3 regions of the Paenarthrobacter sp. NPDC057355 genome follow, and region 2 is predicted to be linked to each of the others. Evidence: riboswitches for the same ligand, from Rfam matches in the RefSeq annotation. Region 2 holds a riboswitch; each other region holds the start of a gene.
What was found. Region 2 has a riboswitch for glycine ahead of cycA (D-serine/D-alanine/glycine transporter). Riboswitches for the same ligand answer to the same signal wherever they lie in the genome.
Positions count from the first base shown of each region.

Region 1: linked by a shared signal. The riboswitch ahead of gcvP (aminomethyl-transferring glycine dehydrogenase) and the one ahead of cycA (D-serine/D-alanine/glycine transporter) in region 2 are both predicted to bind glycine.
Region 3: linked by a shared signal. The riboswitch ahead of gcvP (aminomethyl-transferring glycine dehydrogenase) and the one ahead of cycA (D-serine/D-alanine/glycine transporter) in region 2 are both predicted to bind glycine.

Region 1 is NZ_JBHVAL010000016.1:11,436-22,095, reverse strand. It holds gene ACFUOZ_RS16155 (purine-cytosine permease family protein) at 14-1,465, opposite strand; gene speB (agmatinase) at 1,462-2,460, opposite strand; gene ACFUOZ_RS16145 (PucR family transcriptional regulator) at 2,638-4,131, shown strand; glycine riboswitch at 4,218-4,317, shown strand; gene gcvP (aminomethyl-transferring glycine dehydrogenase) at 4,467-7,310, shown strand; gene gcvT (glycine cleavage system aminomethyltransferase GcvT) at 7,323-8,444, shown strand; gene gcvH (glycine cleavage system protein GcvH) at 8,643-9,026, shown strand; gene glyA (serine hydroxymethyltransferase) at 9,023-10,342, shown strand.
Region 2 is NZ_JBHVAL010000022.1:55,039-65,698, reverse strand. It holds gene ACFUOZ_RS19060 (prolyl oligopeptidase family protein) at 1-94, opposite strand, end outside; gene ACFUOZ_RS19055 (FAD/NAD(P)-binding protein) at 154-2,091, shown strand; glycine riboswitch at 2,166-2,264, shown strand; gene cycA (D-serine/D-alanine/glycine transporter) at 2,410-3,870, shown strand; gene ACFUOZ_RS19045 (ExeM/NucH family extracellular endonuclease) at 3,937-8,469, opposite strand; gene ACFUOZ_RS19040 (septum formation family protein) at 8,653-9,144, opposite strand; gene ACFUOZ_RS19035 (VOC family protein) at 9,319-10,104, opposite strand; tRNA gene ACFUOZ_RS19030 (tRNA-Ser) at 10,241-10,331, opposite strand; gene ACFUOZ_RS19025 (NAD(P)H-quinone oxidoreductase) at 10,434-10,660, shown strand, end outside.
Region 3 is NZ_JBHVAL010000004.1:38,450-49,109, reverse strand. It holds gene ACFUOZ_RS06895 (peptidoglycan bridge formation glycyltransferase FemA/FemB family protein) at 1-597, opposite strand, end outside; gene ACFUOZ_RS06890 (lipid II:glycine glycyltransferase FemX) at 709-1,797, opposite strand; gene ACFUOZ_RS06885 (DNA/RNA non-specific endonuclease) at 1,938-2,759, opposite strand; gene ACFUOZ_RS06880 (L-serine ammonia-lyase) at 2,951-4,363, opposite strand; gene gcvH (glycine cleavage system protein GcvH) at 4,562-4,948, opposite strand; gene gcvT (glycine cleavage system aminomethyltransferase GcvT) at 5,049-6,182, opposite strand; gene gcvP (aminomethyl-transferring glycine dehydrogenase) at 6,192-9,038, opposite strand; glycine riboswitch at 9,216-9,313, opposite strand; gene ACFUOZ_RS06860 (TetR/AcrR family transcriptional regulator) at 9,407-9,946, opposite strand; gene ACFUOZ_RS06855 (MFS transporter) at 10,020-10,660, shown strand, end outside.

The DNA.
Region 1 (10,660 bases), on a different contig from region 2:
AGATGAGGTCAGGTCAGATGAGGTCAGGGGTGAGGGAGTTGGCGGGAAAGGGCGCGGCTTCTGTCTTTTTGCCGAACAGGCGGGCCGCGACGTAGTACAGCGGTGCAACGACCACCAGGCCGACGATCCAGGAGATGTCGACGCCTCCCATCGCTTCGGCCAAGGGGCCGGTGTAGATAGCGGTTGCTGAGAAGGGCACCTGGATCAGGGCGCCTGCGATGTACGAACCGATGGCGACCCAGTTGAACCGCCCGTACACGCCGCCGTCGCGCTTGAAGAAGTCCTCCACGCGGTAGTCGCCGTGCCGCAGCAGGTAGTAATCCACCAGGTTGATTGCGGTCCATGGGACCAGGACGTACATCAGGAAGGACAGGAAGTTGGTGTAGAAGAGGATGAAGTTGTCGCGGGCGAACAGTGCGATGGAGACCGCCAGGACAAAGAGCACGACGGCGGCGACGCTGCGGGTTTTCGCGCGGGGAAGCCACGTGGGCTTGAAGGTTTGACCTATGGTCAGTGCGCAGAGGACGCCGCAGTAGAGGTTCATGGCGTTCGAGGCAGCCACGCCCAGGCAGAAGATGCCCACGATGATCAAGGTCCACGGCTGGAGCAGGGTTCCCAGGCTGCCGACGATTTCAACGTCGCCGGCGCTCATCGCCACGGCGAGCGTGCCCACCAAGGCGCCCAGGATCATGGGAAACAGCGTTCCCAGGACGCAGCCGGAGTACGAAGCCCAGAAGGCCGGTGCCGACCCCGTGCCCTGCGGCATGTACCGCGAGTAGTCCGAGACATAGGGCGCGTAGGCCAGTTGCCACAAGGCCGAAACCGAAATGGTGCCCATGAAGCCCACCCAGTTGAAGTCGCCTTGTTCCAGGAAGTTGGCAGGCAGCCCGTCCACCATCAGGATCCAGCCGAAGGAGAGCAGCAAAGCCAGGCCGGCCGCGACGCTCAGCACCCGTGCGTAGGCATGGATGAGGCGGTACCCGAAGATGGTGGCGATCACGCTGACCACGCCGATGATGATGATGCCTCCGTCGACACTGATGGCGGGACTCACTGCCGCCATTGCTTCGCCGCCGAAAACGAGGTTCGCTGCAAAGAAGCCCACATACATGACCACTACGATCACGACGATCAGCAAGGCTCCGAACGAACCGAATTGGCCGCGGGTCTGGATCATCTGGGCAACCCCAAGCTGGGGGCCTTGAGCCGAGTGCAAGGCCATGAAGATGCCGCCCAGCAGGTTGCCGATGATGATGCCCACGATCGCCGGCACGAAGCTCAAACCGAACACCGTGGTGGCGAGTCCGCCGGTCACGATGGTCATGATCATGATGTTGGAACCGAACCAGATGGTGAACAAGTCCCGGGCCTTGCCATGACGTTCGTTGAGGGGAATCGGCTGGATGGTCTTGTCCTCAAGCCGTGGAACTTCGGTTGCCTGTTTCGTGGAGGACGGCGTACTCATGACGCGCTCCGGGACACCGATTCGAGTTCGCGGAGCTCCGTGGCCTTGCTTCGGTTGACCATCAGGGCCAGCAGGTCGAAGACAAGGGTGGCCGCAGCCACGGTGGTGATGTCGGCGTGATCGTAGGCAGGAGCCACTTCCACCACATCCGCACCGACGATGTTGATGCCGTCCAACCCCCGCAGCAGGGCGAGCAGCTCGCGTGAATGCAGGCCGCCCATCTCAGGGGTTCCCGTGCCGGGAGCGTAGGACGGGTCCAGGACATCGATGTCGATCGAGACGTAGACAGGGGTGTCGCCAAGGCGTTCCTTGACCCGCTCAATGGCGGCCGGCACGCCGATGACGTCCAGGTCCGAGCATCGGATGATCTGGAAGCCGAACTCGTGGTCCCGGAGGAAGTCGTTGCGGTCATAGACAGGGCCGCGGATACCAACGTGCATCGACTTGTCCTCCACAAGAAGGCCCTCTTCGAAAGCGCGGCGGAAGATGGTGCCGTGCGTGATCGGCTGGTCGAAGTACGTGTCCCAGGTATCCAGGTGGGCGTCGAAATGCAGGAGTGCGACCGGCCCGTGGACCTTGTTCAGTGCCCGGAGCATGGGAAGGGCAATGGTGTGGTCGCCGCCGATGGACACCAAGCGCTTGGATTCGCTGATGAGCGGCAGGGCCTGCTCCTCGATTTCGCGGACGGCGCGGGTGATGTCGTACGGGGTGCAGGCGATGTCGCCTGCGTCAACAACCTGCGCTTCGTACACGGGCTCGACGTCGAGCTCCGGGTGGTAGCCCGGGCGCAGGAGCCGCGATGCCTCGCGGACCGCGGCAGGACCGAAACGGGCGCCGGGACGGAAGGAGGTTCCGCCGTCGAACGGCACACCGACAATAGCGATGTCGTAGTCCGGAACGCAGTCGATCTGGGGAAGTCGGGCGAAGGTGCCGAGGCCGGCGTAACGGGGAACTTTTGTCGCGTCCACGGGGCCAATGGGCTGGTGCGTTGTCATGGCTGGGTCCTTCGGGTAGCTGGGGCGCTCGCCGTTGAGCGGGAAGTGCATAATTCAATTCTTGGTGACGCGGATCACCCCGGATAGCGGTACATTGACTACAAATAGCCGAGGCACTTAGACAAACGTCTAAACGCCGCTCAGAGACGGCCGTCCGCGCCGAAAAGGAAGCGAAATATGGCCATCACCGTCGCCGAACTCGTGGCTGAACCGCAGCTCGGCCTCACCCTCCTGGCAGGCGCTGCGGGTGTAAACAATCGAATCACCTGGGCGCACACTTCGGATCTTCCGCGCTTGTGGGAGTGGGTCACCGGCGGGGAGCTCATGATGACCAACGGGCTGTCCATCCCGCCGGATGCTGAAGGGCAGGTGGCGCTCGCCGAGGCATTGGTGGACGCGGGTGCCAGTGCGTTGGCGATTGGTGAAAAGATGCACGCGCCGCCGCTGACGTCTGGGTTCCTGGCTGCCTGCGAGCGGCTTCCGCTTCCCCTCCTCAACATCCCCTACCCGCTGCCGTTCATCGCCATTGCCAGGTCCGTGGCTGAGTCCTCGCTCCTCGAAGAATCCCGCCGCCTCCGCCAGACGGCACGCGTCTACGACCTCCTGCGCACCGCCGGTGCGTCGGAGGATCACTGGCAAAGCCTGGTGCTTCGGCTCGCGACGGAGCTCGATTCCGAGCTGTTCGTGGTGGACCGGCGTTGTCTCCATCCCTGGCATCCCGAGGGCCATTCCCTGCCGAAGTTCCTTGTGGAGGAATGGTCGCCGCAACCGGGCCGGGTGACTGTTGCGGGCAAGAACTTCCAGTGGCACCGGATCCGCGGCCGTCACGTGCTCACCATGGACATCCCCACCCACGCGAATGCGCTTCTGGTGGTGCTGCCCGGCAGCGAACCGCACCCTGACGCCGTCGTCCTTCTGCATGCCGCAACGGTGCTGGGACTCCAGCTGGCGCGGATCGTGCTCTCGCTCGAAGGTCGGCACCGGCTTGCCGGCGAGTTCCTCCTGCAGGCCCTCGATGGGCGGCTCGGAACGGGCGAGATCGAGCGTCGGTTGACGGCTTTCGAGGTACCTCCCCAAAAGTTCGTGGTCGCCTCGATGGCGGCGGACGACGGCGACAGGCTGGCCAACGTGCACGTCGAACTCTGGCGGCACGGCGTCCAGGCGGCCTCCTTGCGGCGGAACGACCGGTTGCATGTGGTGGTCGCCTCGGATGTCGCGGACGGCTTGTTGGTCCACTGCGCCGGGCCGGAAAGCGTCATCGGCGTCAGCTCGCCGGCCGCCGTCGCCGGGCTCCAGCAGGCCTTGCAGGAATCGCTGTGGGCGCTGGGTTCGGCCAAAGCCAACAAGCTCGGGCTGGCCCGGTACGCGGAGGGTCCCAGCTGGCTTGGACTGACGGGATTCGAGGAAGGAACCGCGTTGGTGCAGCGTCTCCTGGGTCCGGTTTTTGAGTACGAGCAGCGCCAGGACGGCGATCTGATGGTCACGTTGAGAACCTATTTGGACTCGCAGCGCTCATGGCAAAAAACCGCGTCCGCGCTCTTCACGCACCGGCAAACCATCATCTACAGAATCCGGAAAATCGGCGAACTGACGGGGCTGGACATGGGTGAGACGTCCACGTTGGCACAGCTCTGGCTTGCCTTGCAGATCCACGAGGCGATGCATGGCTGATCGCTGTGGGAAAGGTCGCGCCTTGCACTTTTTCGCAGCCACCCGCTATGGTGTGAAGCGTGTCACTGACGTGGCGCAATCGCTTTTGATCTGCGGCGGGAGAGTCCTGCCGGGTACATCCAGTCAGGCGCCGTAGGAGCAAATCCTCCCCAGGAATCTCTCAGGCCCATGTACCGCCGCGGCGAGGCAACTCTGGAAAGCAGTCCGGGCAACCGGGCTCACCGACGGTGCAAGTGGGCAACCAAGTCCACGGAATCTCTCAGGTCCAATACAGAGCGGGGAGGAACCCATATTCAACGTGGCGTCCCTTGGGCGCCTGAATCCTGGAGTTCCTCGTGACTGTTCAATCCTCCCCAACCGCTTTCGCGGACCGGCATATCGGCGCCCGTCGCCAGGCCGATGTTGACACCATGCTCAAGGCGATCGGCTATGACTCGGTTGATGGCCTTGTGGACGTTGCTGTCCCCGATTCCATCCGCCAGTCTTCGCCCCTGACCCTGCAGAAGGCGCTGAGCGAGACGCAGGTCCTGGCCGAGCTCCGCAAACTCGCGGCGAAGAACAAGACCGCCGTGCAGATGATCGGCCAGGGCTACTACGACACCATCACCCCGCCGGTGATCCGCCGCAACATCCTTGAAGCCCCGGCCTGGTACACCGCCTACACGCCGTACCAGCCCGAGATTTCACAGGGCCGCCTTGAGGCGCTGCTGAACTTCCAAACCATGGTCCAGGACCTCACCGGGCTCCCGATCGCCAACGCTTCGCTGCTGGATGAAGCCACTGCGGTGGCCGAAGCCGTGTTGCTGATGCGCCGGGCCAACAAAGCTGTGAAGGACGGCAAGACCGTCCTGGACGCCGACCTCCTCCCGCAGACCATCGCCATCGTCAAGGGCCGGGCCGAGGCGCTCGGCTTCGAGGTCCTCGTGGCTGACCTTTCGGCCGGATTGCCCGACGGCGACATCAACGGCGTCGTCCTCCAGCAGCCCGGCGTTTCCGGCCGGGTCTTCAACCACGCCCCCGTGATCGCTGCGGCGAAGGAACGGGGCGCGCTGGTCACCGTCGCGGCCGATCTGCTGGCGCTCACCCTCATCACGCCCCCGGGCGAACAGGGCGCGGACATCGCCGTCGGAACTGCGCAGCGCTTCGGTGTCCCGCTGTTCTTCGGTGGCCCGCATGCCGCTTACATGGCCGTCCGGAACGGCATGGAGCGCACGCTTCCCGGCCGCATCGTGGGTGTCTCCAAGGACAACGCGGGCGTGCCCGCGTACCGCTTGGCGCTGCAGACCCGCGAGCAGCACATCCGCCGCGAGAAGGCCACGTCCAACATCTGCACCGCGCAGGCATTGCTGGCCATCGTTGCCTCGATGTACGCCGTCTACCACGGCCCGGATGGCCTGAAGGCGATCGCCGAAACTGTCCACGGCCACGCCCGTGTGCTGGCTACTGCCTTGCAGAAGGCAGGCCGCGAACTGGTCGCCGACTCCTTCTTCGATACCCTCACCGTCCGCGTCCCAGGCAAGGCGGACAAGGTGATCGGCGCTGCCGAAGCACGCGGCATCAACCTCCGCTACATCGACGCCGACACCGTGGGTGTTTCCGTTGATGAAACCACGACGCCGGAGGTCCTATCCGCTGTCGCCGTCGCCTTTGGTGCGGGTCCCGTAGGGGACGCCGCCGGGTTCGAGCTGGCTTCCGACGTAGTCCGCACCTCCGACTTCCTGCAGCACCCGGTGTTCAACACGCACCGTTCCGAGACGCAGCTGTTGCGCTATATCCGCAAGCTGTCCGACCGGGACCTGGCCCTGGACCGCACCATGATTCCGCTGGGTTCGTGCACCATGAAGCTCAACGCCACCGCTGAAATGGAGGCTATTTCCTGGCCGGAGTTCGCCTCGATCCACCCGTTCGCGCCGGATCACCAGACTGAGGGTTGGCGTGAGCTGATCACCGGTTTGGAAGCCGACCTGACGGAGATCACGGGCTACGACCAGGTCTCCATCCAGCCCAACGCCGGTTCCCAGGGTGAGCTTGCCGGTCTCCTCGCGATCCGCGGCTACCACCTGTCCCGTGGCGATGACCAGCGCAACGTCTGCCTGATCCCCGCCTCCGCGCACGGCACCAATGCTGCCTCGGCTGTGCTGGCGGGAATGAAGGTGGTTGTTGTTGCTACGGCTGCCGATGGCACGATTGACCACGCCGACCTCGCCGCGAAGATCGAAGCCAACCGCGACGTGCTTTCGGCCATCATGATCACGTACCCGTCCACCCACGGTGTCTACGACGCCGACGTCGTTGAGGTGTGCGATGCCGTTCATGAGGCCGGTGGCCAGGTGTACGTGGACGGCGCGAACCTCAACGCGCTGGTCGGTTTGGCCCAGCCGGGCAAGTTCGGCGGCGACGTCTCACACCTGAACCTGCACAAGACCTTCTGCATCCCGCACGGTGGCGGCGGCCCGGGCGTTGGTCCCGTTGCAGCCAAGGCACACCTGGCACCCTTCATGCCGGGCGACGCGAACAACGCTTCCTCCTCGGAAGGCGGCGTGGCGATCTCGGCTTCCCGGTTCGGTTCCGCCGGCGTGCTGCCGATTTCCTGGGCCTACGTGAAGCTCATGGGCGGCGAGGGACTGACCGAGGCCACCAAGTCTGCGCTACTGGCTGCGAACTACGTTGCTTCCCGGCTGGACGAGCACTTCCCGGTCCTTTACACGGGCGAAGGTGGACTCGTGGCGCATGAGTGCATCCTGGACCTCCGCGAACTCACGGCCCGGACGGGTGTCACGGCCGAGGATGTGGCCAAGCGCCTCATCGACTTCGGCTTCCACGCTCCGACGTTGGCCTTCCCCGTTGCCGGCACGCTGATGGTGGAGCCCACGGAGTCCGAGGACCTGGCCGAGATCGACCGCTTCATCGAAGCCATGATCACCATCCGGGCCGAGATCGAGCAGGTTGCTGCCGGGGACTTCTCCGTGGAGGACTCCCCGCTCCGTAACGCGCCGCACACGGCAGCCGCCGTCGTCAGTTCCGCATGGGAGCGCGACTACCCGCGCGAGCAGGCCGCCTTCCCGGTGCCGAGCCTCAAGCAGGACAAATACTTCCCGCCGGTCGGCCGCATTGACGGTGCTGCGGGCGACCGCAACCTGGTCTGCTCCTGCCCTCCGATCGAAGACTTCGAGAACTAAAGGATCCGGATCATGTCTGAGAACTACACCGCTCTCTACGAGCAACACAAAAAGGCCGGCGCGTCCTTCACGGACTTCGGCGGCTGCCAGATGCCCCTCAAGTACGAGTCCGAGTTGGCTGAGCACCACGCCGTACGCCAGGCCGCCGGGCTGTTCGATCTCTCCCACATGGGCGAAGTCTGGGTGACCGGCCCCGAGGCAGCCGCGTTCCTGGACTACGCGTTGGTTGGCAAGTTGTCCGCGATCGCCGACGGCAAAGCCAAGTACTCGCTGATCTGCAACGCCGACGGCGGCATCATCGACGACCTCATCACGTACCGCCGCGCGGAACACAAGTTCCTCGTGGTACCGAATGCGGGCAACGCTGCGGTTGTTGCCTCGGAGTTGAAAAAGCGTGCGGCAGGATTCGATGTTGTTGTCGAGGACGCCTCCGCTGAGACCTCCCTGATCGCTGTCCAGGGCCCGAACGCGGAGGCCATCCTGCTGGGCCTCGTCCCCGCCGAGCAGCATTCTTTGGTGACCGAGCTGAAGTATTACGCGGCTGTTGAGGTGACCATCAGCGGACAGGACCTGCTGCTGGCCCGCACCGGCTACACGGGCGAAGACGGGTTCGAGATCTACGTCCCGAACGCGGACGCTCCCTCACTGTGGGAGGCACTGCTTGAAGCCGGCGAAGGCCACGGGCTTGTCCCCGCCGGCCTGGCCGCCCGCGACTCCCTCCGCCTTGAAGCCGGCATGCCGCTCTACGGCAACGAACTCTCCCGGCACGTCAACGCCTACGCAGCCGGGCTCGGCCCCGTGGTGGCGCTGTCCAAGGAGGGCGACTTTGTCGGCAAGGACGCGCTGGCCGCGATCAAGGCCGCAGGTGTTGGCTCCTCGATCGGGCAGAAGCTGGTAGGCCTCAAGGGCGCCGGACGTCGTGCGGCCCGCGGTCACTACTCAGTCCTCAAGGACGGTTCGCTGATCGGCGAGGTGACCTCGGGGCAGCCGAGCCCGACGCTCGGTTACCCGGTCGCCCTGGCGTATGTCGACGTCGAGCATTCCGCCGTTGGCACTGTGGTGGACGTTGACCTCCGAGGCAAAGCCGAACCGTTCGAAGTAGTTGCCCTGCCGTTCTACAAGCGGACCAAGTAGCCCGGCGGTGCCGACTTCCTCTGCATGCTCGGTCGCGAAAGCGCCCGCTGGGCGGACGCGACGCTCCCTTGGACGCATGCTGCCGGAAGCCGACACCACAGAGGCCGGCGCGCTGTTTGAACCCCTAAGCGCTGGGCATGGGTCAACCTGCCGCGGGTGAGCTTGAAAAGTTTTCAGTAAATGAGAGAAGGAATTGATATGAGCAAAGTTGTTGCCGAACTGAAGTACTCGGCTGAGCATGAATGGGTTGCCGTCGATGGTGGCGGCCCGGTGGGCATCGGCATCTCCGCCGTTGCCGCCGACGCCCTGGGCGACATCGTCTACGTGGACCTGCCCGAGGTTGGCTCCACTGTGACCGCGGGGGAGACCTGTGGCGAGGTGGAGTCCACCAAGTCCGTGTCCGACCTCTACTCGCCCGTGACCGGTGAAGTGACCGAGATCAACGACGTCGTCGTCGCAGATCCGGCCCTCATCAACAACGACCCCTATGGTGCGGGCTGGCTCTTCAAAGTCGCCGCCACCGAAGAAGGCCCCCTCATGACGGCCGAGGAATACGCAGCAGCCAACGGAGGCGAACTGTGAACCCGGTATCCGTGACTGAATTCGAGCAGGTCGTATCGCCGTCGCTGGACGCCCAGCTGTCGGAGCTGGACCCCGAGATCGCGGCAAAGATCGACGACGAACTGGGTCGCCAGCGCGGTGGCCTGGAAATGATCGCCTCCGAGAATCACACCGCCGTGGCAGTGATGCAGGCGCAGGGTTCGGTGCTGACCAACAAGTACGCCGAGGGCTACCCGGGCAAGCGCTACTACGGTGGCTGCGAACACGTGGATGTCATCGAGCAGCTCGCGATCGACCGCCTCAAGTCGCTCTTCGGAGCCGAGTACGCCAACGTGCAGCCGCACTCCGGCGCACAAGCCAACGCCTCGGTGATGCACGCCCTCATCAAGCCGGGCGACACCATCATGGGCCTCAACCTCGCCCACGGCGGCCACCTCACGCACGGCATGCGGATCAACTTCTCCGGCAAGCTCTACAACGTGGTCCCGTACGGCGTCCGGGAGGACACCCACACCGTGGACATGGCCGAAGTCGAGGCCTTGGCCCAGGAACACAAGCCTGCTTTGATCGTGGCCGGCTGGTCCGCATACGCGCGGCAGCTGGACTTCGCCGAATTCCGCCGGATCGCGGACTCCGTTGGCGCGTACCTGATGGTGGACATGGCACACTTCGCGGGCTTGGTTGCTGCGGGCCTGCACCCCTCGCCCGTCCCGCACGCGCATGTCACCACGTCCACAACGCACAAGACCCTTGCCGGTCCGCGTGGCGGCATCATCCTCTCCAACGACGCCGACATCGCCAAGAAGATCAACTCGGCTGTGTTCCCTGGTCAGCAGGGTGGACCGCTGGAGCACGTGATCGCGGGCAAGGCCGTCGCATTCAAGATCGCCGCCTCCGAGGAGTTCCGTGAGCGGCAGTCCCGCGTCCTGGCAGGTGCCCGCATCCTCGCCGAACGCCTGGTCCAGCCGGATGTCGCCGCGGCAGGCATCTCCGTGGTCAGCGGCGGCACCGACGTGCACTTGGTCCTGGTGGACCTGCGCAACTGCGAGCTCGACGGCCAGCAAGCCGAGGACCGCCTCGCCGCGATCGACATCACCGTCAACCGCAACGCCGTTCCGTTCGACCCCCGCCCGCCGATGGTCACTTCCGGTCTGCGCATCGGCACTCCTGCCCTGGCCACGCGCGGTTTCGGCGACGCGGCCTTCCGCGAGGTTGCGGACATCATCGCCGAAGCGTTGATCGCCGACGCCGGCACGGACCTCAGCGGGCTGCGTCACCGCGTCGAAGCACTGGCTGAAGCGCACCCGCTGTACCCGGGAGTCGCGAACCTGGGCTAAGCGCTTGGTTGCGCTGGCCGTTGGGGCCGGCATCCTCCGCGTGCTCGGTCGCGGAGACGCCCGCTGGGCGGACGTGACGCTCCCTTAGACGCACGCTTCCGGATGCCGGCCCCAAAGGGCCAAGGGTTGGCTCCTCCGGGTTGGGGACAGGACTCGCGGGCTCGTTTGTTTGAGAAATGGGACCACCTGCCGAGGGTGGGCTCATATTGATCTACCCGGGTGGGGCATTTGCTGGGAACGGATGCCCCACAGCAATACCGGGTTGGAGGTTCGCACTGGGACCTCCGGGGGCTGGGCCGCCTTGGCTCGGGATTGGCC
Region 2 (10,660 bases):
CGTGGCTGTCTTCCAGCCAGGCGTTCTCATCCGTGGGTTCGGGCGCGGCGGCATTCTCTGACAAGGGCGAGGGATCAGCTGCTGTGGTGGTCATCGCCCCATCCAAGCAACACTGTTCGACGGTGGGCAAGTCACGCAGAGTTAGGCTTGAGCGTGGCTAAATCCCAAACCAACCGTGTTGCCCTGCTGGGGGCCGGCCCTCGGGGCACCAGTGTCCTTGAGCGGTTGCTCGCGAACTGGGCTGCCGGCGACACTCGTGGGGCCACCCTCCACATCCATGTTGTGGATCCGTTTCCTGCCGGTTCAGGGCACGTGTGGCAGCCAAGCCAGTCCCGCCTTTACTTGATGAACACCCAGGCCTTCTATCCCACGTTGATCCCCGAGGATCCGCGGCTCGCAACCCCGCTGGCTGGTGGCTCTTTCGACCAGTGGCGGGAGGCCCGGCGTCGTGATGGCGCGGGCCTGGACGAGGCCGAAAAAGCTGAGCTGGCCACCTTGGAATCCCACGATTTCCCCAGCCGTGCCCTGTATGGGCGCTATCTCCGCCAGACACTTGAGGAGATTCTGGACCGGCTGCCCGACGGCGTCGAGGTCACCTTCCACGAAACGCTCGCCGTTGCTGCGCGTCCGGTTGACGGGAAGTTCGACGTCGAACTTGCCAACGGCTCGAGCCTCACCGTCGGTTCCGTGGTGCTGGCGTTGGGACACATCGAATCGCGGCTGAACCCGGAGCAGAAGTCGTTCAAGCGCGCAGCCGACGAATTGGGCCTGCTGTACTTCCCGCCAGCGCCGCCGGCAGATGTCGACTGGCAGGCCGTTCCGGACAGCGAGCCCGTGCTGGTCCGCGGCATGGGCCTGAACTTCTTCGACGTGATGGGCCAGCTGACGGAGGGCCGCGGCGGCAAGTTTGTCGAGGCGGGAGTACCCGGGGCAGGGGTGCTGGAGTACCGGCCATCGGGTCGGGAGCCCAGGATTTTCGCAGCCTCCCGCAGGGGTACGCCGTACCGGGCCAAGGCCGGGCTGGACGGCTACTACCCACGCAGCATCACCATGCGGTACCTGACCGAAGCCGCAGTGGACCGTTTCCGGGCAGCAGGGATCCAGCCCGGTTTCGATCACGACCTTTGGCCGTTGCTGCACCGGGACGCGCTGTGGGCCTACTACTCAACACTGGCCCGGTCCCAGCCCGCCGCCATCAAGGATCCGGCGCAGTTCCTGGCCGACCTGCAGGACGCGCTCCAGCCGCATGCCCACACCACGGCGCACTGGGAAAACGACGTGGAAGCCCTGGTTGAAAAGCATGTTGTTGCTTCGCGCCGTTTGAATCTTCGTGGGCTCGCGGCGCCATTGGCGGGACGGACGTTCACATCCCGGCGTGACCTGGATGCCGCGATCACTGCCTACCTGGACGACGACGCCCGGCGCTCGGCTTTGGGTGAAGCGGACCCGGTGAAAATGGCCATCGGCGCACTCCACACCGGCCGGGCGATCCTTAAGACCGTCGTCGCGGACGGCGGGATCACCGACGAGTCGTGGTTGGCCGGGTTGCGCGGCTGGTTCGAATCGTTTGTCGAAGGACTGGCCAGCGGACCTCCCGCGCTCCGCTCGGAGCAGCTGGCCGCCTTGGCGCGTGCCGGCGTCGTAAGCTTTGTGGGACCGGACCCCAAGTTCAGCGTTGATCGGAGCGCAAAGGTGTTCCGGGCGGCTTCGCCATGGGTTCACGACGGTCCCGTGGAGGCACAGACCCTTATCGAGGCGATGTCGCCGGCGAACAGGGTGGGCATTAATATTTCCCCGCTGCTTGAGCAACTCATGTCAGACGGCCTGGTGCGGACCAAGATCATGATGAGCGTTGAGGGCACCCCCATGCAGACCACCGGCCTTGACGTCGAACCGCACCCGTACCGCCCGATAGCCGCCAACGGGTCCGTAACCGAAAACATGTACGTGCTCGGGCTGCAGCTGTCCGCGTCCCAGTGGGGCAATGCCATCGCTGCGGAGGCGCGTCCCCGCACCGGCCCCGCCTATGCCAGTGGCCAGCGGACCCTGCGCGACGCCGATGAAATCGCCCGTAGCATTCTGGGACTGTAGCGCCCCGGGGTTGCGCCGCCAGCCCACCTTCGTTACTGTGTGAGCTGCATCACCCGCAAGGGTGTGCGCGCTTTTGATCTGCGGCGGGAGAGCCCTGCCGGTACATTTCGTCAGGCGCCGTAGGAGCAAACCCTCCCCAGGAATCTCTCAGGCCCATGTACCGCCGCGGCGAGGCAACTCTGGAAAGCAGTCCGGCCACCGGACTCACCGAAGGTGCAAGCAGGCCCATGCCTGCGGAAACTCTCAGGTCTACCTACAGAGCGGGGAGGAACCCGAATCAATGCGGCACCCCTGTGCCGCCTGAACGACGGAGTTCCTTTGACGATTCATCCCACCACCGGCAACGATTCACCCCATCTCGAGCGCCAACTCAGCAACCGCCACATCCAGCTCATCGCCATCGGCGGAGCCATTGGAACCGGCCTGTTCATGGGCTCGGGCAAGACCATTTCCGCGGCCGGTCCGTCCGTCATTTTCGTGTACATGATCATCGGCTTCATGCTCTTCTTCGTCATGCGTGCCATGGGCGAACTGCTCCTGAGCAACCTGAATTACAAGTCCTTCAGCGATTTCGCCGCCGACCTCCTGGGTCCCTGGGCCGGCTTCTTCACCGGTTGGACCTACTGGTTCTGCTGGGTCATCACGGGCATCGCCGATGTCATTGCGATTGCCGGGTACTCGGAGGAGTTGTGGCCCGGACTGCCGTTGTGGATCCCGGGGCTCATCACCATCGGCATCCTGCTGCTCCTGAACCTGGCCACGGTCAAGGCCTTCGGCGAGACCGAATTCTGGTTCGCGCTCATCAAAATCGTGGCCATCGCGGCGCTCATTATTGTTGGCCTCTTCATGATCTTCAGCGGCTTCCAGTCCGACGCCGGACCGGCCAGCTTCAGCAACCTCTGGAGTCATGGCGGCTTCTTCCCGAACGAGTTCATGGGATTTGTTGCAGGATTCCAGATCGCCGTGTTCGCGTTCGTGGGCATTGAGCTGGTGGGCACCACCGCGGCTGAAGCCAAGGACCCGGAGAAGAACCTTCCCAAGGCCATCAACTCCATCCCCATCCGCGTGCTGCTCTTCTACGTAGGCGCGCTCATCATCCTCATGTCCGTCACTCCCTGGACCCAGTTCGCCGCGGGCCACAGCCCCTTCATTGCCATGTTCTCCCTGGCAGGCCTCGGCGCCGCCGCCACGATCGTGAACCTGGTGGTGCTGACCTCCGCCATGTCCTCGGCCAACTCCGGCATCTACTCCACGTCCCGCATGGTGTACGGCCTGGCCCAGGAAGGCGACGCGCCGGCCGTCTTCAGTGCCCTCTCCGGACGCAAAGTACCCCGCAACGCCCTGTTCCTTTCCTGCGTCCTGTTGCTGTCCGGCGTCGTGCTCATGTACGCCGGGCAGGACGTGGGCAAGGCGTTCGACATGGTCACCACAGTTTCGGCTGTCTGCTTCGTGTTCGTGTGGTCGATCATCCTGGCCAGCTACCTGGCCTTCAGGAAGCGCCGCCCCCACCTGCATGATTCTTCGGCCTTCAAGATGCCGGGCGGGGTGGTGATGGTGTGGGTGGTGTTTGCTTTCTTCGCATTCATCCTCTGGGCGCTGACCACCCAGCCGGACACGCTCATGGCGCTGCTGGTTACTCCGGTGTGGTTCCTGGCCCTTGGCGTGGCTTGGGCGGTCCTTCGCAAACGGCCCACCCACCTGGCCCGTTACGAGCACTTCAAGGCCGAGCTGCAGAAGGACGCTGAACGGGTGAACGAACCCGAATCCGTCCGCAGCTGAGACCCATGCAAAGAGCCAGGCCCCTCGATGGTTGAGAAGCCTGGCTCTTTGGCTGTCAGGGGTAGGTTAGCCCCGCAGGCACTTCTGGTACTCCAGCCATGCGAAGGCATAACGGAGCCAGCCCACGATGTCGTACCACTTGGACGGCTTGGTTGGCTCGGTGCACTGCGGCGGCTGGGGCCCGCTTGCAGCCACCTTGACCAGCACCTTGACCGTCGTTCCACTTTCGACGGCGGTCAGCACCACCGTGCCGGTGCCTGCAGCGGCCGCTGCGGGAACCTTGAGGTTCACCGTGGCGGAGCCGGCTGCAACGGGCACGTCGCCGAGCACCAGGGAGGCACCCTTGGCGTCGGTAAAGACTGCCTTCAGGGTCTTGTTGGCCGGGCTGCCGATCGACGTCAGGTCCAGTTTGGACACTGCCAGGGTGATCGGCTCGCCTGCCTTGACCTCGGCGCCGGTGGTGTTGGCAACGGCGACGGAACGCCGGGCGAAATCCGGCGATACCGGGTTGTGGGCCTGGAGGTACTTGATCCAGGCATCCCGGTCCACAAGACCGGTGTCCTTCGTGTTGCTGCCTTCCTTGAACACCCGGAAGTTGTCACCGCCGGTTGCCAGGAAGCTGAAGGTGCCGATCCTGTACTGCTTGGCAGGATCGATGACCGCGCCGTTGACCCAGATTCCGGTGACGCGATCACCTGCGGCGCGGGCAGCGTCGTAGGTGTAGTTGACGTTCTTGGACAGGCCCAGCTGCTGGTACGGGCGGCTGGGCACCGTTCCGTCCGGGTTGGTCTGCCACTGCTGCTCCAGGAGGGTCTTGAACTGCGCACCTGTCAGCGACGTGGTCCACAGATTGTTCACGAACGGCAGCACAGCGTTGGCTTCTGCGTAGGTGATGGTGCCGTCCGGAGCGTAGTAGAGCTCGTTGCGCAGGCCGCCTGGGTTCACGACGCCGATCTCAGCCGCCCCCAGTTCCGGCGCCTTGAGCGTGTCCACCAGAGAGTCCGCCACGAGGTTGCCCAGCGTCGATTCGCTCGCGCGATCGTCACGCTTGGGGGCGCCGCCTGCCGGGTCCGGGGTGAAGGCGGTGGTGATATCAGCTGTTACCGCACCGACCGGCTGGTTGCCGATTTCCGCGGCGTTGGCCAAGGCCTTGTCCACGATGGTCTTGACCTGGGCAACGCGCGGGTAGGCGGCCACCAGGCTTGCGGCGGTGTCAGTGGTGCGGTCCACAACTGCAGCCTTGTAGGCCGTCACGGACTTGGAAGCTGTGTCCACCGTGAGCGTCACGCTGCCCACGTTCTCGCCGTAGTTGCCGGTCTGCACGATAGGCCGGGTCTTGCCCGTTGGCTGGCCGTTGGCGTCCAGGACGGGGGCATCCCAGGCGTATTCCTTATGGGTGTGGCCGGTGAAGATCGCAGCGACATCAGGGGTGGTTTCGTTGACCAGCTTGGCAAACGGACCACCTGCCGCCACTTCCTGCTCCAGCGTTGCGCCCTCCGGTGTTCCCGATGCCGCGCCGTCGTGGTTCTCCACGATGATCAGGTCAGCTGCGTTGTCAGCCTTGATCCTGGCGGCCACACGGTTGATGGCTTCCACAGGGTCCCCGAATTCCAGATCGGCGATGCCAGCCGGGGTCACCAGCGTTGGTACCTCCTGGGTGACCGTGCCGATCACGGCGACCCGCAGGCCATTCATGTCCAGGACTTTGTACTCCGGCAGGACCGGGGTAGTGGTGCCCCTCTGGTAGACGTTGGCGCCCAGGTAGGCGAACTTCGCATTGGCACCTCCGGCGATGACGCGGTCGCGCAGGTCCTGCCAGCCGCCGTCGAACTCGTGGTTGCCGACCGCGGAAGCCTGCAGTTCCAGTGCATTCAGGACGTCAATGGTGGGCTGGTCCTTCGCAACCGAAGAGGCGAAGAGCGAAGCTCCGATGTTGTCGCCGGCCGAGATGAATGCCGTGGCGCCCGGTGCTGCCGCCGCGCGGAGCTTTTCCACGGTTCCTGCGAAAAGCACCGTGTTGTTGTCGATGCGGCCATGGAAATCGTTGATGCCCAGGAACTGCAGGTCCACTGTTGCCGGTGCGTCCGGGGCCAGGTTCAGGCCGACCACCACGGGGTCGTGGTCGCTGGCCCGGAATTCGTCCTCAGCGTAGTAGTTGGTCACGTTGTTGTTATACCTGCTGTACTCCAGCGCCACGGACTCCACGGAGTTGATGTTCCAGATGTCGGTTCCGGTGACTTTTTGTGCCGCCGACGGGGAAGCCAGGATGTGGTCCAGGGAACCGACCATTCCGCCGAACAGATAGGAGTGCTTGCCGGTACCAACTTCAAGGTCGGTGTAGCCGGCGCCGGTCAGGACGTTGATGGGATCTTCCTTGCCGTAGGCGTTGAAGTCGCCGATCAGGAACACCTTGTCGGTACCCTTGGAGGCCTGCAGATCCTGCGAGAACGCCAGCAGGGACTGGGCCTGCTTGGTCCGGGCGATGTTGGAAGCGCCCTGCCCCTTGTCGGTATCGTCCGGGGTAGCCGCTGAGCCCTTGGACTTGAAGTGGTTCACGATCGCGATGAACTTCTTGTCATCAGCCCCGCCGACTGGCTTGAACACTTGTGCCAGCGGCTTGCGTGCGCTGGCGAATGCCACGGTGTCGTTGTGGATGATGGATTCGCCCACGGGTTCGGCAGTTGCCTTCTTGAAGATGAATGCCGTGCGGATCATGTCCTCGTCGCTCAGCGGGGGAGCGTTCGCAGGAGTGCGCACGTAGTCCCAGACACCCGGGGTCTTGAGGTTGAGGGCGTCCACCAGCTTGGACAGTGCGTCATCACGGTTCTTTCCGAACTGTGCCGAGTTCTCGATCTCTTCGAGGGACACGACGTCGGCTCCGGACTTGGTGATGGCCGCTACGATCTTCGCCTGCTGACGTTCGAAGTTCGCCGCGTTGGCCGCACCGCGGGCGTTGCAGCCGTCCTTGACGGTGATCGGGTTGCCGTCCCGGTCGGTGTAGAACACGCAACCGCTCAGCTGGTCGCCGGTGGTGGGGAAGTAGTTGAGCACGTTGAAAGAGGCCAGCTTGAGGCTCCCGCCAACATCGGCGGGGCCATTTGGACGCGTACCCGTGAAGGCCGCGGGTTGGACCGAGTCGGCGTTGGCAGGGGTGAGGGCGGTCAACGGCTGGAATTTCCAGGAGTTGTTGCCGTAGCCCAGAATCACGTCGGTCTTGAACTTCGCGGGCGAACCCACGCGCACAGGATCCGTGGTTGTAAGGTACGGCAGCTGCTGGGCCTTCGTGGTGGCGTCCTTGAGGAAGTTCGTGGACGCGCCGTCGTCGAGCTTGATGGCCCGGAGCGCATTGTCAGCCACCACCGCCGCGTATTCGGGGGAACCGTAGCTGGCTACCGCCGTCGGCTGTACCAAAGGCGAGGTGCCTGCGGCGAGGCCGATTTCGCCGTACTGGTTCAGCGAATAGTTGTCCGTGACAGTGAAGTCGCCCTGCGGAGCAACCAGCATGCCTTCCAGGCTTTCGCGGGCCGCTTCATTGGCGGGGAGCGAGAACGGCGTGGACTTGACCTCGGGAGCTGCCTCGGTGAGCCTCTTCAGCCCGGCTGCCTCCACCGTGAGCTGCGTCTGGTTGGCGAATTCGCTGACCGCGCCGGTGAGTTCCAGGTAGTCGCCCGGCTGGACCGTCGCCGTCGTCGTGGGTGAGTAGACGAACAAAGCGTCCGACGCCGTCCTGGCCGCCCCGCCGGTGTCGCCACCGGTTCCCGGCGTCTGGACGTAGTAGCCGTTAAAGCCGCCGGTCGCGTAGACAGCGGTCACCTTGCCGCGCGTCGTCACGGTGCTGCCAACGAAAGGACTGGCCGGGCCGGTTCCCTGGATCTCGGCGATGGACTTGGTGCCCGGCTCCGGCTGGGGGTCCGGAGGTGTCGTGCTTCCGCCCGACGACATCGGCGTGATGGACGCGTTGAGGCTGAAGTCAACTGCGTTGGAGTCTGTATCCACGCCGTTGGTGCGGTTGAGGCTGCGGACATCCGTGTTGCTGGACGGTCCTGTTGCGGCCGCCGCCTCAAAAGTGTTGGAACTGCCATAGCCCAGGAGGTCCGCGACGGCCGCGTTGCCGGTCACGGAGCCGGCAGGCAGGGCTGAGACCGCGGTTGCCTGCTTGGCGAGGATGAGTGTTCCTGCCGTGCCGCTCGGGTTCAGCGTGCCGGTGGCTTGGACATCCGCAGCGGGAAGCGCCGGGGCCGTGGAGGTGCCGCTGTTCGTTGCACCTAGGATCAGATAGTAGCCCTTTGCCGGGATACTGCCGGTGAGGGGAGTGATGCCCGTTGGGGCTGCGGCGCTGGTGGCTGAACGGTACTGCAGTGACCAGCCGGCAAGGCTGACTGCTGCGTCCGAGGAATTGTAGAGCTCCACGAACTTGTTCTTGAACGCAGCGCCGCTGCTGCCGCCGCTGAGGTAGGCCTCGTTGATGACCACCGGCGAGGTGCCGGTGGGTGCGGCCGGATCGTCCGCCGCGAAGGCGGGTGCCGCCGTCAGCGGGGCTGCGAGCAACCCGACTGACAGGACAGTTCCCGCAGCTGTTTTCCAATGGTGTTGATGCATCCGCTCTAACTTTCATTAGGGAGCCCTGTAGGGCTCCGTGGACGACGCCCGCTGTCTTGTGAAGTGGGCGATATGCCCGGAAGTTACTCCGGGGTAAAGCTGCCTCGGGCATAGCTGAACACGAACGGATGAATGGGAAGCGGCCCCTCGGTGGCCGGGAGGTTCCCCCGGCCACGGAAGGTCCTACTTGGCGGCGCCCTTGAGGGTGCCCGTGGTGGCGGCTCCGGCAGCAGCCCCGATCAGGCAGACGATCTCGCGGTCGCCGCTCTTCCAGGAGTCGCTGGTGGGGTGGAGGAAGGTCACGTCCAGGGCGGAGTCGTCGAAGGGCACTCCGACGAACGAGGCGAACTGCACGCCACAGAACTCTTCTGCTTTGGTTCCTACTTCCGTGTCACCTGGGAAAGTGGAAACATCCAGTTTGGTCACCGCGTAGGCCTCGAGGTCGTGGCTCTGGTCGCACGGAATGATGGTGACGTCCACAACTTCATCGGTATCGGGGTTGGCGAGACAATCGCCCAGTTTTACTTTGAAGGCGTCAGCTTTGGACGATTCCGTCGGCTTGCCGGACTCATCCCGTTTGGCGTCCCCGCTGCTGATGAGCGAGCATCCCGCCAGCGCCAGCGATGCCATGGTCAACACGGCAGCAGCCCTGAAGGTCTTTGAAAGGTGAAGCATTCGGGTCCTCATTCCAGGAGAAACACAGGATTCGCATGGAACGGGCCTGTGGTAAGCGGTGAGGGACCCAACAAGGTATACCCACGCCGGTCGATCCCCCAAGGCCGACGATGAGAGGCCCCGGCCCGCCGCCCCTGTACAGGAAGCAGCCGGCCGGACCCGAATTTTCATAGTCTAGGCCGACTGGCCCTGATCCTGGATCACCTTGAACACGGCGCCGGTGGGATCGGACAGTGTAGCCAACCTGCCAAAGGGCGTGTCCTCCGCCGGCTGCATCACGGTGGCACCGAGGGCTGTTGCCTGCTCCACGGTGGCGTCGGTGTCTGCAACGGCGAAGTACACACTCCACATGGAAGGGACCTGCTCTGGAAGGAAACCCGACGCGTCCATGATGCCGGCCTTTGCGTTGTCCCCGGAGCCGAGGGTGGTGTAACGGAACTCCGGGGTATCGCTCATGACATCCGTTTCCCACCCGAAAACCTTCTGGTAGAAAGCAACTGCGGAGTCGTAGTCCTTGGACAGGAGCTCGTGCCATGCCGGCGAGCCCGGCTCGGCTGCGACCTCAAAGCCCTTCATCTCCCCGAACTCCCACGCGCCGATCGAGGCGCCAGAGGAGTCGCCGTACATCGCCATGCTGCCCTGTTCGGGAACCTCCATCGGCTCCAAGAAGACCTGGCCCCCGTTCGCGGCGGCAGCCTCAGTGGTGGCCTTGATGTCATCCGTGCGGAGGTAGGTGGACCAAAGGTCCGGCATGGCGCCCATGTCGGCCTGCTTCTGCATGATCCCGGCTACGAGCTTCCCGTCCTTGGATGCGGTGATGTAGCCGCCGTACTTCTCTTCGTCTCCAGTCTCATAAGTCCAGCCAAACAGCGCGTTGTAGAAGGCCTTCGCCCTCTCAGTATCGGAAGTCATCAGGTCGATCCAACAAGGCGAACCGGCAGTGATATCGGGCGTAGGCATGTGTGCAGCTCCTGTTGTCAGGCCGCGGCACATTCCGCGGCTGATGGTTTAGTGGTGGAGACAGGAAGAACACTATGCGGGGGCTCCGACAATTTTCAACGAAAATGCCCCGGGTTCGACAACCCGGGGCATTCATTGGCGGAAGGTAAGGGATTTGAACCCTTGGTACGGGGTTACCGCACACTGGTTTTCAAGACCAGCTCCTTAGGCCGCTCGGACAACCTTCCTCGCCTAGTAGTGTTTCATAGGGAGTTGGCTGTTCCAAAACATCACGTCCTCCAGCCCCTGCCCAGAGGCTCGGATGACACGCAAGAAACCGGGAGTTCGTCATGAAAGCCGTCTACATTTCAGAGCCGGGCGGGCCCGAAGTCCTTGAGGTCCGCGAGGCCCCCTCCCCGGTGCCGGGCGAGGGCGAGGTGCTCATCGACGTCGTTGCTGCCGGCCTGAACCGCGCGGATGTCCAGCAGCGCCGCGGCTTCTACCCGCCGCCGCCAGGAGCCTCTGAGATTCCCGGGCTTGAAGTCTCTGGCCGCATCGCGGCCTTCGGCCCCGGCGT
Region 3 (10,660 bases), on a different contig from region 2:
CAGAGTTTCCAGCGTGGCCTGCTCCAGGTACACGCCGTTCTTCTCGGCTTTCCTGATGGCCTTGCGGGTGCGATAGTTCATGCCCATGATGAGCTCTTCGGCATCGGCGACACCGTCCAAAGTCTTGATGAACATCCAGTTGATGTTCGCGAAGTTCATGTCGAAGCCCTGGTGCTGGAAGCCCAGGCCCTCGAGTTCCTTGAGCAACGGCCGGTTGTCCTCAACCTCGGGGTGCTCGGCGCCGTCCTCATCGCGCGCGATGTAGCGCAGGTTCGGCGAGATCCGCAGCTCCGCGGCCTTCTTCGAAACCGCGTGCTTTTTCAGCTGCTCGACGACGAAGCGAACCACAGCGGGGTCGCTATAGTCCATCAGTGGTCCCTTTGCGCAGTCGGCGGTTTTGTAGCCGACGCGGTTGGACGTGTAAGTAAGCTTGCCCGCTGCAATGAGGCTCCCCCCGCGGGTCACGCCAAAGAGTTCGACTTCCTGCCCGCGGGCGCGCTGGAAACGTGTCAGGTCCATGGACTGGATGAAACTGCCTTGCGGGTGTCCCTTGGCGAACGTCTCGAAATCAGCGTCGCTGAGCATGACGAATTCCATGTCGGTTCCAGCCTCGATCGGAGTCAAAGAAATTACCTCACCTAGATTAGATTTGCGCCCGTTGGTGGCCGGGGCGGGCCTGTTCGTTGGCTTGCTGGCTTGGGCTGCCGGTCAGTAGAACTGGCCGCCGGTACGCATGGTTTCGAGCCTTCTGAACACTTTCTCCGCACCCTTGAGCCACAGCTTGTACCGGATTGGACCCAGCACGTAGTCGTAGCAGCCCACAAAGTCGGTGACGGTCTTGGTGAAGCTCGTCTTGAAGGACCCAAGGCCGTACAACGGATGGGACTTGTCCTTGATGCTCGCGGCAGGGGGTGTGCCGCAGAAGTCGTACTCCACGCAGCCAAGTTCCTGCATCCGCTGGATGGCAGCCCACTGGACCAAATGCGAGTCACCATACTGCTTGCGGTTCTGGGTGGAGCCGCCGTCTTTATAGGTGGCCTTGGCCCCGTAGTTGATCACGAACGCACCGACGCTCGGCTGGCCGTCTTCGTATACGAAGAAAAACTGGCCTTGGCCCCTGCTGCTGAATTCGCCCCAGAACGCAGCGTAGTACTCATAGCTCCGCAGAGGCATGGCACCTTTGGCATTTACCGTGTTCTGCATGAGGGCATAAAGCTTGCGGTAGCTGTCCTCACCGGCTTCTTCCTGGATGACCTCGCAGCCTTCCCGCTCAGCGCGGCGGACGGCGTTGCGGGCACGGGAGGAGATGCTCCGCAGGACCTCGTTGGCGGGTGCAGAGATGTCCAGTACAGCTGTGAAGTCGTTGGACTGGATGTTCGGGGCCTTAACCAGGCCCGCCGCCTTCAGTTGCGCAGTCACCTCAGGTGACTCCACGACGTCGGGCTCTATCTTGATGGTGAAGACGTTCAGCCTCTGCTCGCTGGCCAAAGTGGCGACGGCGTCCAGCATCGGCTTGATGTCGTCGACGGACTCGGCGTCGGGGCCTTTGATCAGGTACCAGAGCCGGCCGAGTACGGGGAACTTTTTCTCCAGCAAAAGGTTGTAGCTGGAATAGTCGGCAGTCTCGACGACGAGCCGGCGGACCAGCCAGCCGTTGCCGTCCTTGACTGCCGCGTAGGCATCCGACTGCAGCATGTTGCCGCCGTTCGGGTTGGCAGTGACGTGCTTGTCCCAGTTATCGGTTTCCTCGGCAGTGGCAAAGCGGGCGGTAAATTCTCGCAAGGTGGCCGTGTCCAATCTCAGGGTTTGGTGCAGTGTTCAAAGCGGTGTTCAACAGAAGTGCGCATGCGGACATGCAGGATCAAGTCTATCGGGGGCACGTCAATACGCCCGATTCCTGCTGTTTTCCGAGGAGATTCCTGCCCTTTACGGTGCACTTACAGCCGGATCTGATCCATGCTCTCGAGCTGGATCGCCCTCGGGGCCTTACCCAGCTCGCGCTGGCCGCTGGCGAGCCGGTCGGCGTTCGTGAGGCGGTTGAGGCTAAGCCCGGTGAGGTCGGCAATCTCGCCGATGGGAACCTGGAACGTCCGGAAAGGACCCAACGGGGGTGGTTCGCCTCCAAGCAGTCGCTCGGTGATGGCTTTCTTGAGCTCTACTTTGCCCAGGAGCGGCGACTGGTCAAGGATGAAGCCGGCAGCTCCCAGTTTCGCGTCGTTGGTCCACACCGCGATCTTCCAGAACTTTCTCGGCACCTGAACGCCCCGGTAGGGAGGATCGTCATCCAGGAGGACCGGGCCGGTGAAGACGCTGAGCTTGGCATCGAAAGAGTCCGCGTGCTTCAGGACGTGGTCCTCCAGCCCGACCCACAGTTCCTTGCCCTGGTTGAAGTCATCAACCTGTGGTGCCGCGTTGGTGAAGGCAAACGTGTCCTGGTTGGCCTTCTTGGCCGTCGCTTGGTCGCCCCAGACCGGATCCAGGCGCCGAACCAGATGCCCACGATCGAAGGCGTTGTTTTTGTAGACGTCAGGGCCGGCCTGCTGCTCTTTGGGCAGCCGCTCGTCAAAATGCCAGGTTCCCTCGCGTGCCAGCGGGTTCAGTTCGCTGCCGCTGATGTTCACACCCACGATCGCCGCAAGCTTCCGGTTTGCCCGGAAGCGTACGGAGAAGTGGGTGTAATCCAACAGAATCGTCGTTGCCGACGGACTGGGCAGCTCGACGCGTGCCCGCAAAAAATCCCTGTCATATCCCCCGCTCATGCATACAGCATGGCACCAGGGACTGACAGCGAACAGAGACTATGCCTTGTTAGGCCCGATTTACGTGCTTCTCTTGGGTTTTAGGGCGCAGAGCAGGCCCCGCAAGACAGACCACAGGAATGCGAGGCCCGCTTTACGTGCTTCTCTTGGGTTTTAGGGCGCAGAGCAGGCCCCGCAAACGGGGGGGTGTCCTAGCATTCGACGACGTTGACGGCGAGGCCGCCCATCGCTGTTTCTTTGTACTTATGGGACATGTCCTTGCCCGTTTCCCGCATGGTCACGATGACCTCATCCAACGAGACCCGGTGCGTCCCATCACCCCACAACGCCATCTTCGCGGCGTTGATCGCCTTCGCCGCAGCAATCGCGTTCCGCTCAATACACGGAATCTGCACCAACCCCCCAATCGGATCACACGTCAACCCCAGGTTATGCTCCATCGCGATCTCCGCCGCGTTCTCCACCTGCGCCGGGGAACCACCCATCACCTCAGCCAACCCCGCAGCAGCCATCGACGACGCCGAACCCACCTCACCCTGGCACCCCACCTCAGCCCCCGAAATCGAAGCCTGCTCCTTATACAAAACCCCCACCGCACCCGCAGCGAGCAAGAACCGCACCACCACATCGTCCTTGTCCTGCTGCGTGGCCTTGTCCATGCCCGGCGCATAATTCAACGCGTAATACAAAACCGCAGGAATGATGCCCGCCGCACCATTGGTCGGAGCCGTCACCACCCGGCCCCCGGAAGCGTTCTCCTCATTGACCGCCAACGCGATCAGGTTCACCCACTCCTGCCAATACTTCGGATCGTTCCGGTCCTTGTCCTCCTTCAGGAGCCGCTCCAGCCAGTCAGGAGCACGACGACGGACCCGCAACCCGCCCGGCAGCACCCCCTCACGCTTCAGGGACGTTTCAACACAAGCCTCCATCACCGACCAAATATGCAACAGCCCTTCCCGGATCTCCTCCTCCGACCGGGACGCCCGCTCATTGATCAACATGATCCCGCTGATGGCCAGGCCCTTCGACGAGCACCGGCCCAACAACTCAGCCGCCGTCCTAAACGGCAACGGCAACTCCTTCTTGGACTCCTCCAACTCAGCCTGCGCCGCGTTCTCCTCACCCTCACGGACAATGAAACCGCCACCCACCGAGAAAAACGTCGCCTCCTTCAGCACCGCCCCCTCAGCATCAGAGACCACGAACTTCATCCCGTTCGTATGCCGCGGCAACACCGTCAACGGATGCAACACCATATCCTCCACCGCATACGGCAACTCCACGCCATCGCCGGAAGCACCTGCAAGGTTCAGCACCCCTGTCTCGGCGATCGCGGCCAGGCGTTCCTCCACTTCCTCGGGAAGGATCAACTCAGGGTGAAAGCCCTCCAGGCCCAACAGCGTGGCAGTCATCGTCCCGTGACCACGGCCCGTCGCGGCCAACGACCCATACAGGTCCACCCGCAACGACGCCACCGAGCCCAGGACACCACTGTCCCTCAACTCGCCGGCAAACACCGCACCCGCCCGCATCGGCCCCACGGTATGCGAGCTCGACGGGCCAATACCCACGGAAAACAAATCGAAAACACCAACAGCCATAGCCGGGATCCCTTAAATACAGCTTGAAAACGGTCCGGCAGATGGTCCTGCCGGATGGCCTCCCCCGCTTGTGGCGAAAGACGACCGAAGCGCGACGCCGGATGGCCCCCAAAGGCGGCAACCCGGCGTCGCAAATTATTCAGTTACTACAACCACGCTACGCCCGTATGTCCAGTCCGGAACCCGGGCAACTGGCAACTAGGCCAAGTCTCCGCCGTTCTTGGAGGCGTATTCCTCGGCCGAGAGCAGCGGGCCGTCGGACTCGGCGGCCACCTTGAAGAGCCAGCCAGCGCCGTAGGGGTCGTTGTTGATGAGGGCGGGATCGGAAACAACGGCGTCGTTGATCTCGGTGACCTCGCCGGTAACGGGCGAGTAGAGGTCGGAAACGGACTTGGTGGACTCAACTTCACCGCAGGTCTCGCCCGCGGTTACGGTCGAACCGACCTCCGGAAGGTCCACGTACACGATGTCGCCGAGGGCATCGGTGGCAACCTCGGAGATGCCAACGGACACCGAGTTCCCTTCGCCGCGGGAGACCCACTCGTGTTCGTCGGAGTACTGAAGTTCGGGCGCTACTTTGGGCATTCTGTTTCCTTTACGTGTGCTGAATGAAAATTCATGGAGTTTTTGTACAGCTAATGCCTTTATAGCTGGCTTTTGGGGTCATTAGCTGTACAAAAACTCGCTACTTTTGGCGCTTGTAGAACGGGAGCGCGACGACTTCGAAGGGCTCGGCCTTGCCGCGGAGGTCCACATCGAGGGCAGTCCCAGGCTCAGAGAGGGCTGCGTCGACGTACGCCATCACTACGGGGTACCCCAATGTGGGACTCGGCTGGCCGGACGTCACTTCACCTACAACGGCTCCGTCCTTCGTCACCGGGTAGTGGGAGCGGCCGGCACGGCGGCCGAGGCCCTTGAGACCCACGAGCTTGCGGCCGGCAGTAGCGCCGGCACCCTCGGCCTTCAAAGCAGCGAGGGCTTCCTTGCCAACAAAGCCGCCCTCCTTGGACAGCGCTACGACAGGCCCGAGCCCGGCAGCGAAGGGGTTGCCTTCGCGGGAGAGCTCGTTGCCGTACAGGGGCATGCCGGCTTCCAGACGGAGAGAGTCGCGCGAGGCCAGGCCCGCGGGGACCAGCTCGCCCTCTTCGGCGACGGCGGTAATCGCCTGCCACAGCGCGGCGGCGGATTCGTTGGGAACGAAGATCTCGAAGCCGTCTTCGCCGGTGTACCCGGTGCGTGCCAGGAGCAATTCCTGGCCGCTGCCGGCCACCAGGAAGGTGACCTCGACGGCGGCGTAGTACTTCAATCCGGTGACCAGCGAGTGCTGCTCAGCCGGAACCAGGCGCAGCAGAATCGCTTCGGCAAGGGGACCCTGGACGGCGATGAGCGAAGTCTCGGGCGAAGCATCCTCAACCACGACGTCGAACCCGGCCGCACGCACCAGCAGTTCCGCAGCAACAACTGCCGCGTTGCCGGCATTCGGCACTACCAGGAACTTCTCCGCACCGCGACGGTAGACGATCAGGTCATCGATGATGCCGCCGTCTTCCTGGCAGATCAGCGAATACTTGGCCTTGCCTTCTGCCATGGCAGAAATCTTGCCCACCAAGGCGTAGTCGAGGAACTCGGCGGCCTGTGGGCCGGTGACCCAGACTTCGCCCATGTGGGAGAGGTCGAACAGGCCGGCGGACTTCCGCACGGCGTGGTGTTCGGCGAGCTCGGAGGTGTACTTGAGGGGCATCTGCCAGCCACCAAAATCGGTGAACGACGCGCCAAGCTTCTTGTGCTCTTCGTAGAGTGCGGTGTATTTCCCTGTCATGACCAGTCCTTAGTTCTCGAAGTCTTCGATCGGAGGGCAGGAGCAGACCAGGTTGCGGTCTCCGGCTGCGCCGTCGATGCGGCCAACGGGCGGGAAGTACTTGTCCTGCTTGAGGTGGTGGACCGGGAAGGCGGCCTGCTCGCGCGGGTACGCGCGGTCCCAGTCGGAGCTGACGACGGCGGCTGCCGTGTGGGGCGCGCGGCGAAGCGGGGAGTCCTGCACGGAGAAGTCGCCGGCAGCAACCTGCTCGATCTCGGCCCGGATGGTGATCATGGCTTCGATGAAGCGGTCGATCTCCACGAGGTCTTCGGATTCCGTGGGCTCCACCATGAGGGTGCCCGCAACCGGGAAGGCCAGGGTCGGAGCGTGGAAGCCGAAGTCGATCAGGCGCTTGGCCACATCCTCGGCCGTGACACCCGTGCGGGCCGTGAGTTCGCGGAGGTCCAGGATGCACTCGTGGGCAACAAGTCCGCCTTCACCGGTGTACAGGACCGGGAAGTGCTCGTTGAGGCGGGATGCGATGTAGTTCGCAGCCAGCAACGCGGACTTGGTGGCTTCGGTGAGTCCCTGGCCGCCCATGAGCTTCACGTAGGCCCAGGAGATCGGGAGGACACCGGCCGAGCCGAAGCGGGAGGCCGAAATCGGAACGTCATTGCCCTCGGTCCAGGACGCTGCGTCGCCGGGCATGAACGGTGCCAGGTGTGCCTTGGCTGCGACCGGGCCAACGCCGGGTCCGCCGCCGCCGTGCGGGATGCAGAAGGTCTTGTGCAGGTTCAGGTGCGAGACGTCGCCGCCGAACTTGCCCGGCTGGGCAAGGCCAACGAGGGCATTGAGGTTGGCACCGTCGATGTACACCTGTCCGCCGGCTTCGTGGATGGCGTCGCAGACTTCGCGGACGTCTGCGTCGTACACACCGTGCGTGGACGGGTAGGTGATCATGATGGCCGAAAGGGCGTCGCGGTTGGCTTCGATCTTGGCCTTCAGGTCAACGTGGTCGATGGTGCCATCGGGAGCGGTGGCCACGACCACGACCTTCATGCCTGCCAGCACTGCCGAGGCGGCGTTGGTGCCGTGCGCGGAGGCGGGGATCAGGCAGACGTTGCGCTGGTCATCGCCGTTGGAGAGGTGGTAGCCGCGGATCGCGAGGAGTCCGGCCAGCTCACCCTGGGAACCGGCGTTCGGCTGGATGGACACTTGGTCGTAACCGGTGATCTCGGTCAGCTGGGCTTCGAGGCCGGCGATCAGTTCGCGCCAGCCGGCTGTCTGCGAATCCGGAGCGAACGGGTGGATCGAGGCGAACTCCGGCCAGGAAATGGCTTCCATTTCAGCGGTGGCGTTGAGCTTCATGGTGCACGAACCCAGCGGGATCATCGTGCGGTCCAGCGCGAGGTCGCGGTCCGAGAGCTTGCGGATGTAGCGCAGGAGCTGGGTCTCGGAGCGGTGGGTGTTGAACACCGGGTGCTGCATGAACTCACTGGTGCGCTCAACGGCACCGTCCAGCGCGAAGCCTTCCGCGGACTCAACCACGGAAGCACCGAAGACCGCCGCGACATCGGCCACAACCTCGGAGGTGGTGGTTTCGTCCACCGAGATGCCCACCGTGTCCGTGTCTACGCCGCGCAGGTTGATCCCGCGAGCCTCGGCTGCCGCCACGAACTCTGCGGCCTTGCCCGGAACGCGAACGGTGACGGTGTCGAAGAACGAACCGTGAAGGACCTCGACGCCGGCAGCCTTCAGGGAGGCGGCCAGGGTGCGGGCGTGGCGGTTGGCGGTCTCGGCGATCGCCTTCAAGCCCTCGGGACCGTGGTAGACGGCGTACATCGAGGCAACGATGGCCAGGAGTGCCTGCGCGGTGCAGATGTTGGACGTGGCCTTCTCGCGGCGGATGTGCTGCTCGCGGGTCTGCAGCGCCAAGCGGTAGGCGGGGACACCGGCGTCGTCCTTGGAAACGCCAACCAGACGGCCCGGCATGGAACGCTCAAGACCCTTCTGGACGGCCATGTATGCGGCGTGCGGGCCACCGAAGAACAGCGGCACGCCCAGGCGCTGGGCAGAACCTACGGCGATGTCGGCGCCCTGCTCGCCCGGAGGGGTGATGAGGGTGAGGGAGAGAAGGTCGGCAGCGACGGTAACCAGCGCGCCGCGCTCTTTAGCCTCGGCGATGACGGCTGAGTGGTCGAAAACACGGCCGGAAACGCCTGGCTGCTGGAGGACGACGCCGTTGATGGCGCCGTCGGGCAATCCGGCGGAAAGGTCCGCGACCTCAACCTCGAAACCGAGGGCCTCGGCGCGGCCCTTCACGATGGCGATGGTCTGGGGCAGGCAGTCGGCGTCAAGGACGGTCTTGCCATCCTGGGCAGCCTTGTTCTTGTTGGCACGGCGCATCATGAGGACGGCTTCGGCCACTGCAGTGGCTTCGTCCAGCAGGGAGGCGTTGGCGATCGGCAGGCCAACGAGGTCCTGGACCATGGTCTGGAAGTTCAGGAGCGCTTCGAGGCGGCCCTGCGAGATCTCCGGCTGGTACGGCGTGTAGGCGGTGTACCAAGCCGGGGATTCAAGGATGTTGCGACGGATCACCGGCGGGGTGATGGTGTCGTAGTAGCCCTGGCCGATCATCTGCACGGCGGTCTTGTTCTTGGAGGCCAGCTTGCGCAGTTCCGCGAGGACTTCGACCTCGGAAAGGGCGTCCTGCAGGGTCAGTGCAACTTCTTGGCGGATGTCGTTGGGAACCGCAGTATCCACAAGGGCATCCACGGAGTCGTAACCCACGGACTTGAGCATGGTCTCAATGTCGGCCTGGCGGCGCGCGCCGATATGCCGATCAACGAAGGTGGTGGAGGCAGAACTAACCGTCACGAAGGAACTCCAATACTTGGGCGGCGTTTGGGTACGCCACAGCGGCTCGGGTTCCTCCCCGCTCTGTATTGGACCTGAGAGTTTCCGCGACTTGTCAGAACAACGACTCGCTTGCACCGTCGGTGAGCACAGCATCCCATGCCAAGGGCACGGTCGCCTGCTGCTTTCCAGAGTTGCCTCGCCGCGGCGGTGCGTGGGCCTGAGAGATTCCTGGGGAGGGTTTGCTCCTACGGCGCCTGCATCACGTGCTTGCAGGACTCTCCCGCCGCAGATCAAAGGCTTGTTCAATTGTGCGTGGCCGCCACACAGGGCACGCCACAAGGGTTAATTGTCCTACGTGCAAGCCCCCGCGGCAAATGGACGAAGCGTCACTTCCGCAAACGGTCCAGCACGCCCAACAGGATCTCGACGTCGGCCTCCCGCCCAGCGTTGCCGGCCTCCTGTCCGCCCTCAAACATCGCATTGAAATACAGTCCGTCACCCATATAACTGACGGCCTTGGCGACCTCCGGGCCGACGTCCTCAGCCAGCACTCCCAGCCACTGCTCCTGGATTCCGGCAAAGCGGCGGCGGGTCTCTTCGTGGGCCACCTCGGCCAGGCGGGTTGCGGCTACGAAGGCACGGTCCATGGGGGTTCCGCCCCACAGAGAAGTGCGTATGAAGTATGAAGCTGCCCCGTCCGGCGCTGCCTTCATCTGAACTATGTCCTGCTCCGCCAGTTCATCGAGGCGTTCGAGCAAGGCGCTGATCAGGGCCTCCTTGTTGGGGAAGTGGTACAGCAGCCCGCCTTTGGAGACCCCGGCCCGCTTGGCGACGGCGTCCAGGGTGGCTGCCCGCTCCCCTACCTCGATGAGGAGGGCTTCGAAGGCATCCAGGACGGCGTCCCGGGCAACTGGTTTTCGTGGCATATGTACATCATTCCCTAAAGCTTTACGGTTCCTGCATTTGTAACTATACCGTCTGGACGGTATAGTTACATGCATGTTCTCGCCGTCCTCAACCCAAGCACCCCGTTCCGTCAACCCCACCCAGGGGCAGGCAGCACCGTGGCGCGACTGGACGGCCCTGGCACTCCTGATGTTCCCTGTGCTGCTGGTGGCCGTCGACAACACCGCGCTCACCTTCGCCTTGCCCGAAATCGCCCGCTCCCTGGACGTCGGCGGCATCCAGCTCCTGTGGATCATTGACGCCTACCCGCTGGTTTTGGCGGCGCTCCTGGTGTCAATGGGCAACCTTGGCGACAGGATCGGACGACGCCGGTTGCTTCTGATCGGCAGCACAGGCTTCGCAGCGGTTTCGGCTGCTACGGCTTTCGCGCCCTCTGCTGAGTGGCTGATTGCCGGACGCGCCGCACTTGGCGTCTTCGGCGCCATGCTCATGCCCTCGACGCTGTCCCTGATCCGGAACATCTTCACCGACCCCAACCGCCGCCGGCTCGCGATCGCCGTGTGGGCTGCCGGCTTCTCCGGCGGCGCCGCACTGGGCCCGATCTTCGGCGGCTGGCTGGTGGAGCACTTCTGGTGGGGCGCCGTCTTCCTGGTGGCAGCTTTCCTGCTCCTGCCCCTCCTTGCCTTCGGCCGGGTCCTGATTCCCGAGTCCAAGGACGCCAAGCCCGGCCGCGT